DNA from 3 places in the Tissierella sp. QWL-11 genome. Region 3 is predicted to be linked to each of the others. Evidence: riboswitches for the same ligand, from Rfam matches in the RefSeq annotation. Region 3 holds a riboswitch; each other region holds the start of a gene.
The links. A riboswitch is a leader RNA that binds a small molecule or an ion and turns the genes downstream of it on or off. The one in region 3 is predicted to bind cobalamin.
Positions count from the first base shown of each region.

Region 1: linked by a shared signal. The riboswitch ahead of AC4PG3_RS04655 (ABC transporter substrate-binding protein) and the one ahead of AC4PG3_RS01640 (S-layer homology domain-containing protein) in region 3 are both predicted to bind cobalamin.
Region 2: linked by a shared signal. The riboswitch ahead of AC4PG3_RS03670 (ABC transporter substrate-binding protein) and the one ahead of AC4PG3_RS01640 (S-layer homology domain-containing protein) in region 3 are both predicted to bind cobalamin.

Region 1 is NZ_CM178750.1:981,537-984,825, reverse strand. It holds gene AC4PG3_RS04660 (FecCD family ABC transporter permease) at 1-588, opposite strand, end outside; gene AC4PG3_RS04655 (ABC transporter substrate-binding protein) at 617-1,831, opposite strand; cobalamin riboswitch at 1,965-2,138, opposite strand; gene AC4PG3_RS04650 (H-type small acid-soluble spore protein) at 2,373-2,564, shown strand; gene AC4PG3_RS04645 (heme NO-binding domain-containing protein) at 2,806-3,289, shown strand, end outside.
Region 2 is NZ_CM178750.1:753,701-756,989, forward strand. It holds gene AC4PG3_RS03660 (DUF2806 domain-containing protein) at 1-324, shown strand, start outside; gene AC4PG3_RS03665 (hypothetical protein) at 317-649, shown strand; adenosylcobalamin (AdoCbl) riboswitch at 926-1,047, shown strand; gene AC4PG3_RS03670 (ABC transporter substrate-binding protein) at 1,090-2,670, shown strand; gene AC4PG3_RS03675 (ABC transporter permease) at 2,672-3,289, shown strand, end outside.
Region 3 is NZ_CM178750.1:346,648-349,936, reverse strand. It holds gene AC4PG3_RS01640 (S-layer homology domain-containing protein) at 1-1,229, opposite strand, end outside; cobalamin riboswitch at 1,370-1,545, opposite strand; gene AC4PG3_RS01635 (InlB B-repeat-containing protein) at 1,745-3,289, opposite strand, start outside.

The sequences.
Region 1 (3,289 bases), 630 kb from region 3:
GTCCCATGTAACAGCAGAAAAACTACCCTGGGACCAATTATGTAAACTTGCAATATCATTTTCAGATGCAAATGTAATCATAAAATTTGTTCCAGCTGATGCAATATAACCTATCATAATGCCTATGACAATAAGTACAGTTATACTATCTGCTGACTTAGCAAAAAACAATACTAGTAGCATAGCTAACATACTTCCTGCAAAGGAAACTAAAAATAATCTAAAGGGTCCTAAATCTATAAATGGTAATGTTGCTGATGTTAGTATAAAAAATCCAACAAATAATTTAGCTCCTGAAGATATACCTAATACAAAGGGCCCTACTATTGGGTTTTTAAAAAAAGTTTGGAGCAAAAATCCAGCTATGGACAATGCTCCTCCAAATAATACTGCACTTAATATTCTTGGTATTCTTATTTTAAATAATATATTTGATTCCATTGTAGAAAGTTCCCTATCATTAAATATAGTATCCATTAGATCTTTTAAATTCAATTCTACTGACCCTTTTCTAATATTGATACCTACAGATATAATAAGTAGTAAAATTAATACTAGAAAAATAATTGGTGTTCTAATTTTTTTCACTATATCTACTCCTAATCTTTTATATTATTTATTTCATTAAATAAAAATACTCTGTCTCTTCTATTTCTCCATGTGGAGTATAGAATATATCATAATATTCTTCTGTCATATCTGCTACTTTTTCTCCCACTTGCCAGAAGTTTCTCTTTAGACCCCAAACCCTTCCTTCTTGAAATACCTTTGTATCAGCTAGGTAATCTGCCGCTTGTAACATATCATCTAAACTTTGTATGCTATGTCCAGAAACACTGTCATATATTAATATGTCTGTTCCATCCATAGTTTTATAAAATTCTTCTGGTGTCATCCCTGTAGAGCCTCTTTCTTCAACACCTAAGTCTGCTGGATGATATGCTCCTCCTGCCATCTCCATATTTTTCACTTTATATCCTTGTACATGTGTAACTCTAAATGCTTGCTTTGAAGATGAAAAATAGGCCATAGTTACTTTTGGTTTCTCATCTGTACTCTCTTCAATCTTTTTAGCTACTGCGTCTATTCTAGCTAATTCTTCTTCAAAATATTCTTCCGCTTCTTCCTCTTTGTCTAGTAAAGCAGCTATAAATTTAGTCCACTCTAATCTTCCCCTTGGATCATCTTCAATATATGACCCCATGCTTAAATATTTTAATCCTAATTCATCAAACTTAGGAAATAATTTCTCTTCACTTGACTTAGATAATAAGTTTACACTTGGATTTATTGATTGCAACAATTCATAGTCTAAAGCACTACTTTTACCTACATACTTTGCATCTCCATTTTTTACTCTTTCAGCCATATCTTCTATTTTCCATTTTTCTTCTTCATAAGTTACTGCAACTATTCTATCTACTTCATCAATTGGTCTCAACCATGATGGATCTATAGTAGAGTATACTGCAAAAGTGTCTACTGGTTGTTGAATTACAGGTAGTTCTTCCTTCATCTCTGGGATTTCTTTTCCCTCTGGAACTATAAGTACTTTTCTATCAGACGCATCTGTTACAATTTTGTATCCATCTTCATAATAATCTACTGCAAAATGCTCTGCATATTTTAATTCTAATTTCCCTTCATGAACTAGGCCTGTATTTTCGTCAATGACCTTTTCACTTTCTCCACCATTAGACTCTTCTTCATTAACCACTTCATTTCCAGTTTCAATATCATCCTTTGATTCTTCTTTACATGCTACTAGAGATAATGATAAAATTAAGGCCATTATCATAATCCCTCTTATCTTCCAATTTTTCCTGTTCATATTTACTCTCCTTTTTATTAAAACTATTATAAAATTTAAATAGTGGAATAAAAAAAACTCCTTTCGGAGTTTAATTGTCAATGGCTACTTTTTATATAATATATAGTAACGACGACAAAATCTTCCCACCGAAAATCATGTGAAACATTAGTTAGGTATCCTGACTTACACTTCATCCTCCTTCTGCCTTCCCAGTTTTAACCAGTGGCTTATAGAACTTGTCCATGTTTACAGTAGCGGGGGCTGTATTGGCATTTAACCAATTTCCCTAATGTCTATAGTAGACTTCTAATGCTTAAATATTAAATTTTACATTGATAATCATATATTAAATGTATTATTATGTCAATAATTGAAATTTACCTCCCTAAAAGAAATCAAAATCTAAAATTAAAATATTACATATTATTCCTATAATGTAAAATTATTTATCTAAAATTATAATTACAAAACTTTTACCTTTATAGTCATTTTTTATATTGTATATATAATATTATTTTCCTAATACTAATTTAGAAGTAAAAAAATTAGGAGGAGACTAATGAAAGAATTTAAAGCACAGAAAATATTAAATGGAGATAAAAATCAGAAAGTAACTTATAAAAATCAATTAGTATGGTTAGAACATGTAGACGAACAAAAAGGTGAAGCTCTTGTTTCAGTAATGGATACAGGTGAAAAAATGACTGTTCCTATAAACGAATTAGAGTCAAAAGGATCTGGTCTTAGATAAAATTTATATCTATTTTGATTAGTAGTACAATATTTTTTTAATTACTTTTTATTAAAATAAATAGTGTTTGCCAATTTATTTAGGTGAATACTATTTATTTTTTATTTTAGTAATTTAATTATTACTAGTTGTTTTTAATTAATCATTTTTTAAAAGTATTTTATATATTCATTAAAATTTCCTACATTCTAACCGATTATTATATTATGAGATATTTATATAATTAGAGGAGTGAATTATCATGAAAGGTACTATTGTTTCAGCATGGGTCCAAACTTGTAGAGAAGTCTACGGAGAAAATATAACTAATGAATCACTAACGCACTTTAATATAGATAAAGATAGATTTTTTACACCTTCTGAAGATATTGAAGATAGAGTTGCCCTAGGGATTGTTGAGTATATTGCAGGTAAAGTAGGTAAAAGTTCTGATGATATATGGAAAACTATTGGAAATCACAATGTAATTACTTTTTCAAAAGTTTATCCTGCATTTTTCAGATACAAAAATCTATATTCTTTTCTTCAAGCAATGTACGATATACATGTAGTTGTTACTAAAAGAATACCTGGTGCTAAGCCACCTATTTTAGGAATAAAACCTGTAGATAAATATACAGCACATATGACCTATTCTTCATCAAGGGGAATGTTTTCATATTTTTATGGGATGCTAGAAGGAGCAGGTAAATATTTTGAAGAAGAAATTACAATAGAAACTATTG
Region 2 (3,289 bases), 410 kb from region 3:
GAAGAAGTTTCAGAAGAGAGTGTTGATACAGATTGGATTTTAAGATTTATGAATTCTATAGAAGATATTAGTAATCAAGAAATGCAAGAATTATGGGGAAAAATACTAGCTGGAGAAGTTAGACAACCTACAACATATAGCCTTAGAACATTAGAAGCATTACGTAATATTTCTGCTGATGAGGCTAAAAGATTTGAAAGATTATGTGAATTTATTGTTACAATAAATAATGATATTTGCATTTATAACAACAATAAAATACTTAATAAATATAATATAACATTTATTAAGTATTTTATTATTAGAAGAATGTGGGTTGGTTAAATCAAATGGACTATCATTAAAAACAAAAGTAAATAGTGATATAGATTGTAAAATATATAATTCCGAAGTTTTAGGTATAATTAAGGGGAAAAACAAAGAATATAAAGATATTGATTTTGGTATTTATATGTTGTCTGAGACAGGAAATCAATTATATAAAACATTGAATATAAAAGCAAATGAGAATTATGTTATTGATATAATTAAATTAATTGATGAAACTCTGTCTAGAGAGGACTATATTATTAGTGCTCATAAAATTATTAGTATTGATTCAAAAGAAGGTATTAATTATTATGTGGAAAATATTTTAGAAAAATTTTAACTATCCTATATCCTACTACATAGGGTAAATCACAGGTTACATTCTATAGTACTAAAACAATACTAAAAACTTCTAAACACCAAATAGACACAGATAAATCAAATAATACAAATACTACAACCATTGAAAAATACAAATCTAGAATGAAAATATTCCTATAATCATTGAGTTTTAGATATAGGACTAGCAGGAGATATCATTCTGATGATAACTATCTTTGTTTTTAAATATGTTGCTCTTTATATCAATTCATTATATAATGGATTGAGAAAAATAAATAGACTAAAAAGGGGAAGTAAGGTGAAAATCCTTCACAGTGACGCTACAGTGATGTCGTAAGACTAAGTCTGAGTACCTATATATAACCAAACTCTTCCGATCCAGAGGAGTTGGTTTTATATTGTTTATTTATAATTCAAATACTATAATGGAGGAATTATATGCTAAACAATTTAAACAAGAGAGGTTTAAGAATTTTCTTAGTTTTTTCATTAATATTTTCTTTGGCATTGGTAGGATGCCAGAGTAATAATGAAGACATACAAGAAACTAACAGCGAAGAAGCAGTAGAGAAAGACGAGACAATTGTCTTAGGAGGTAAAAGACATTTAGCACCAGGAGAAGAGGATGGATATTATTGTAGTTCTATTTTATATGTTTGGGAACCACTTATAAGACAAGGAAAAAATGGAGAACCTGTACCATCTTTAGCGGAAGAATGGAAAATGTCAGATGATGGAAAGGAATGGACATTTAAACTAAGGGAAGGCGTAAAGTTTCATGATGGACAAGACTTTAATGCAGATGCTGTTATAGCTAACTTTGATAGAATGAGTATAGGAGTAAAGCCTTCTTCTTACTATCCACTAGATATAGACTCACACTATCCTGGATTAGTTTCTTATGAGAAAACTGGAGACTATGAGTTTAAGTTAGTCTTTGAAGAACCTAAACCAACACAACTATATAGAATGGTTAATTTTGGAAGTCCGATATATAGTCCAGAAAACTTTGATGAAGAAGGAAATTTCAATGGAATTGCAATTGGGACAGGCCCTTTTAAAATCACTGAAAACAAGAAAGACGACTTTGTAATGCTAGAAAGAAATGAAGAATATTGGGGAGAAAAGGCAAGAGCAAAATCCTTAAAAATAAGATCGATTCCAGATGTAGATACTAGGTATTCTGCTTTAAAAGCAGGAGAGATTCATGGAACATTGGACTTAGATTCATTAACACCTGCTTTAGCTGAAGAACTAAAGAAGGATGATAAATTTTCAGTAGTTACTACTGGCTCTACCATGATAAGATTTTTGGTTATTAATGGTGAAAAAGAACCATTTAATGATCTTAGATTAAAAGAAGCCATAAGCTTGGCTTTAAATCGTCAAGAGATAGTAGATGTAGTTTACTTTGGCTATGGATCTCCGACGACTAATATATTAAATTATTCAACTCCTTTTTATAAAGACTTTTCAGTTGAAGAGGATATGGAAAAAGCTAAAAAATTAGCAAAGGAAGTTCTTGGAGAAGAAAGACTAGAGACAGTTTATTATATAAATGGGAATGCTCCAACGCAAAAGACTGAAGCAGAATTAATAGCACCTTGGTTAGCCGAGATAGGTATAGATGTTAAGATACAGCCTATGGAATATTCAGTTATACGAGAAAAGTTAAAAGAAGGAGATTTTGGATTTGCAAGACTACAACAAGGTCTTTCAAATGGAGAACCATCTACAATATTTAGAAGATTTATGCTAGTTTCAGGTGATCATAATGGGAATTATAGCTTAGGCTATAACAATGAAGAAGTAAATAGTTTGATGACAAGAGCAGATCAAGAGTTAGATGTTGATAAATTAGAAGAAATATATAATGAGGTTCAAGAACTATCTACAACAACTTATCCAATATTCCCTTTATTTAATGATACTAATATTATGGGACATACAAATAAATTGACAAATTATAAAGCAGAAATGTATGGTTTAGAATTGCCTGAAATAGAATGGGCTAAGTAATATGAAAAAATATATTATGGAAAGAATTAAATCTCTTTTTATAGTATTAGCTGGAATAACAATAATTGCTTTTCTTCTGGGTTTAATAAGCCCAGGAGATCCAGCTGAATTATCATTGAGTAGAAGTGGAAACTTTAGCCCTACACCAAAGCAAATAGAAGAAAGGCGAGAAGACCTGGGATTAAATAAACCAGTGCATCTTCAATATCTTGATTGGGTAAAAGGTGTAATTAAAGGTGATTTAGGAAAGTCATATTCTAATAACGAATCCGTATCAGAAATGATTAAAAGAAAATTACCTGTGACTTTTAAGTTAGCTACATATTCCATAGCTATAACAAGTTTGTTAGGCATAAGCCTAGGTATTATATCGGCTATATATAAAGATACTGCTATAGATAGTTTAATTAAATTTATGACTAATATTATGCTAAGCCTTCCTTCGTTTTGGCTAGGGCTTTTATTTATTTTGATTTTTTCTGAGATTCTGAGATTATTACCTACTTCTGGAAATGGTGGATGGAGATATATGATTATGCCAGCATTTTCTTTATCTCTTGTTACTATTGCAACTACTATTAGAGTTATGAGATCTTCAATGATACAAGAAATGGGGAAA
Region 3 (3,289 bases):
GCCCTAGTCATATTCGCATTAGGTTCAAATTTATCTTCAGTCTTACCATTTATAATAAGTCTTGAAGCTAAAGATTCAATTGCAACTTGATGTTTATGAGCATTTACGCCTGTTATATCTTCAAAGGTAGTCCCTGGTTTTGCTATAGGCATTATATTTATGTCTTCGTGCTTATTTTCTAAACCCTTAATGGTTTTCTTAATTGGAGCTTCTCCTATGTCTTTGACATCACTCATACGATATAGGCTGTTTCTTCCATCTCTAGCCCTTTGAGCAGCCACTACACCATAGAACCCTTGTTCACTAGCCATTTGATTAGAGCCTGTTCCATTATGTGTGTGTAAAAAACCATTTCCCTCTCTATAATAAGTAAGTAAATTATCTAAAAGGGTATTTCCATTTTTAACAAATCTTTCATCTTCTAAATGAATTCCCAATTCAGCAAGGGCAACTATAATTTGTACGCAACTTTCAGAGTTTTCAGAACCCCAACTAAAATATCCTCCCTCTTCCCCTTGTTGTTTAGACATACATTCAAGAGCTTCTTCAGTAGCTTTCTTTACTTCAGGTATATCCTGATATTTTGCCAAAGCCTGCAAAGCCATTCCAGTTATATCAGGATCAGACTTTTCATTAACGCTGGCTGATGCAGTACCACCAAACAAAGACCATCCACCATCTGATAATTGACACTCTAAAATTCTATTAATATACATATCTCTAGTCGCTTGAGTCTCTGCTTCAGGATTTTCAGGTATAGGATAATCTCCAGAATCTAAAGCTATCAATGCCCAGATAGGACCATTTAATCCTTGCCAAATAGTTTTATCATAATCTCCTAATGGTTTAAGAAGATTATATCCATCTACATTGCTAGGATCTTTACCTATAGAAGTCAAAGCCACTATCAATCTGGAATATTCCGTGTACTTCTTATCATGTAAATCTCCATCTAATGATTTGACATAATCCTCGACTGTGGAATAATACTTATGATAATACTCATTAGGTATTTCGTATCCAGATCTTGCTAATCCTAAAACAGCCCATTCTCCACCAATAGAGCCCACTTGGGGACTAGATACCTCTTTGTACATAAACTGAGCAGTGTTTTCCACCACCTCATTAAGTCTTTCATCGCTAACAACAGCAAAAGACTCAGTGTTCATTCCAGTTATTAATAATAGAACAACTAATAATAAAATGCTTACTCCTCTAAACCTTTTCATCGAATTCCTCCTCTATTAAATAAAATCACAAAAAAACATCTATATTCCATGGAATATAGATGTCATTTACTTATGTAAATTAAATGTTTGTGTTGAAATTGAACGACTCTATAGTAGTTATTCTATATCCAGGAAAATAACTATACTAAAATGTTTAAGTATGTATTCTGACTTAGCTTCATAGTTCCCTCCGCCTTCCCTTTAAGTGGCATTTGAAGTTTACTCCGCATCACAGTAACCGGTTTGTTCAGGATTTACACCTGATTCCATCTCTTAAGCATAATGTAGTATTAAATTGTAAATCTATTCTATCAACAATTATATACAATTTTAAATATATTTCAAGGTTTATTTTCATAAATATAAAAAACTCATCAAACATTACCAAGTGCTACAATTAAATCTTTTTCAAACTTTTCATCTACAAAAAAAGAGACAATATCTCTCAATATCATCTCTTTTAATAGACTAGAAAACCAAATAACATTTAACTTAGCTTATAGCCTTGAATATTCCTATTCATTTGTATCTTTTCTTTTTTTTCCTATAAATCTAATAGAAGCAATTAGTATATTTATACCTATAAATGCTACTGCAACAATTGCTGCCAATATAGGATTTTCTTTTACCTTTTCAGTAACTTTTTCTATAAATGAAATCTTTTGTTCCTCTTCAACTTCATCTGTTTCTTCTTCAGTTTCCTCAGGCTCTTTTAATGAAGCATCTATGTCTTCTATTTCTTCATCTGTTTCTTCTTCTTGTGTATCTTCTTTTTCAGTTTCTTCTGTTTCTTCTTCTATATCAGCTGCTACTATATCTTGTATATCCTCTTCTTCTACATCTTCAATATTAGTTGCTACTAATTGTTCTTCTTTAACATCTTCTTCTTTCTTTTCTGTCGCATCTACTTCATTGTCTTCTAATTCATTATTGGAGATATTTCCGGATTCATCATCTTCATTGATTATATCTTCAACAGCATCATCACCTTGAGATTCACCAGTTTCTATGCCAGTTCCACTTCCTTTACCTGAGCCTTCTCCTTTGCCCGTTCCATTTCCTTTGCCTTTTCCGTGGCCTGAGCCTGAACCGTCACCTGAGCCACTTCCTGAGCCACCGCCTGAACCTTCTCCATCACCTGGTTCTTCACCTTCTCCATCACTTGGTTCTTCTGGTTCCTCTGGTTCTTGTGGCTCTTCTGGTTCTTCTGGTTTCTCTTCTTTGTCTATGTGGGAAAGATCTTGTTCTTGCTCAACTTCAGTTTTTCCATCTTTGTTAACTGTTATTGTTTTTCCATCATCTAAAGTAATTACCTCTTCATTATCCCCACTGCCTAAAATTATTTCTATTTGATCAAAATCATATCCTAATTCTTTTCCATCCTCATCAATTTCTTTAACATTTATTTTTATATCTACTTTATAATCTTTATCCTTTTTAACAAAAGTACTTTCTCCTGATTTTAACTCTACTTTTTCTCCATTTCTCTCATCAACAAGATTTACACTTCCTTTTTCTTCATCAAAATCACTTACTTCTATCTTCACATAATAATTTTGTCCAAAATGTGGCAATTTTGTATGTGGGTCAACACCCCAAAGAGGCTTTTCTCTTTGCACTCCTTTATTATTATTTAAATAATATGCAACTTCACCATTTTCAAATTGCTCCCTACTTACCTTTTTAGTTCCAGTATAATTTATAGGAGCTCCTACTTTAGTAGAATTCATCTCTGAATTTTCATTAGGATCTGTTACTTCTTCATCATCTGAGCCATAATAAGAGTTTTCCACATCTCCATATTCTGAAGATGTTATACCATATTTTTTACTCCCTACTAAGTCTCCATAAAAATAAGTGTTTTTTACAAGAGCAGCATCTGGAGCTATTCCATGAGCTGTACCATTATCTGTTGCTACAACTTTTCCTAAAGAATAACTATCTATTATTTCCTCTACATAACCCATACCCCAGCCATCAGCTCCACCAGATATTCCTCCAACACCTTTAACCCAATTCCAGCCACCCTCTCCTGACTCTCCATATATGTCTCCTTCATT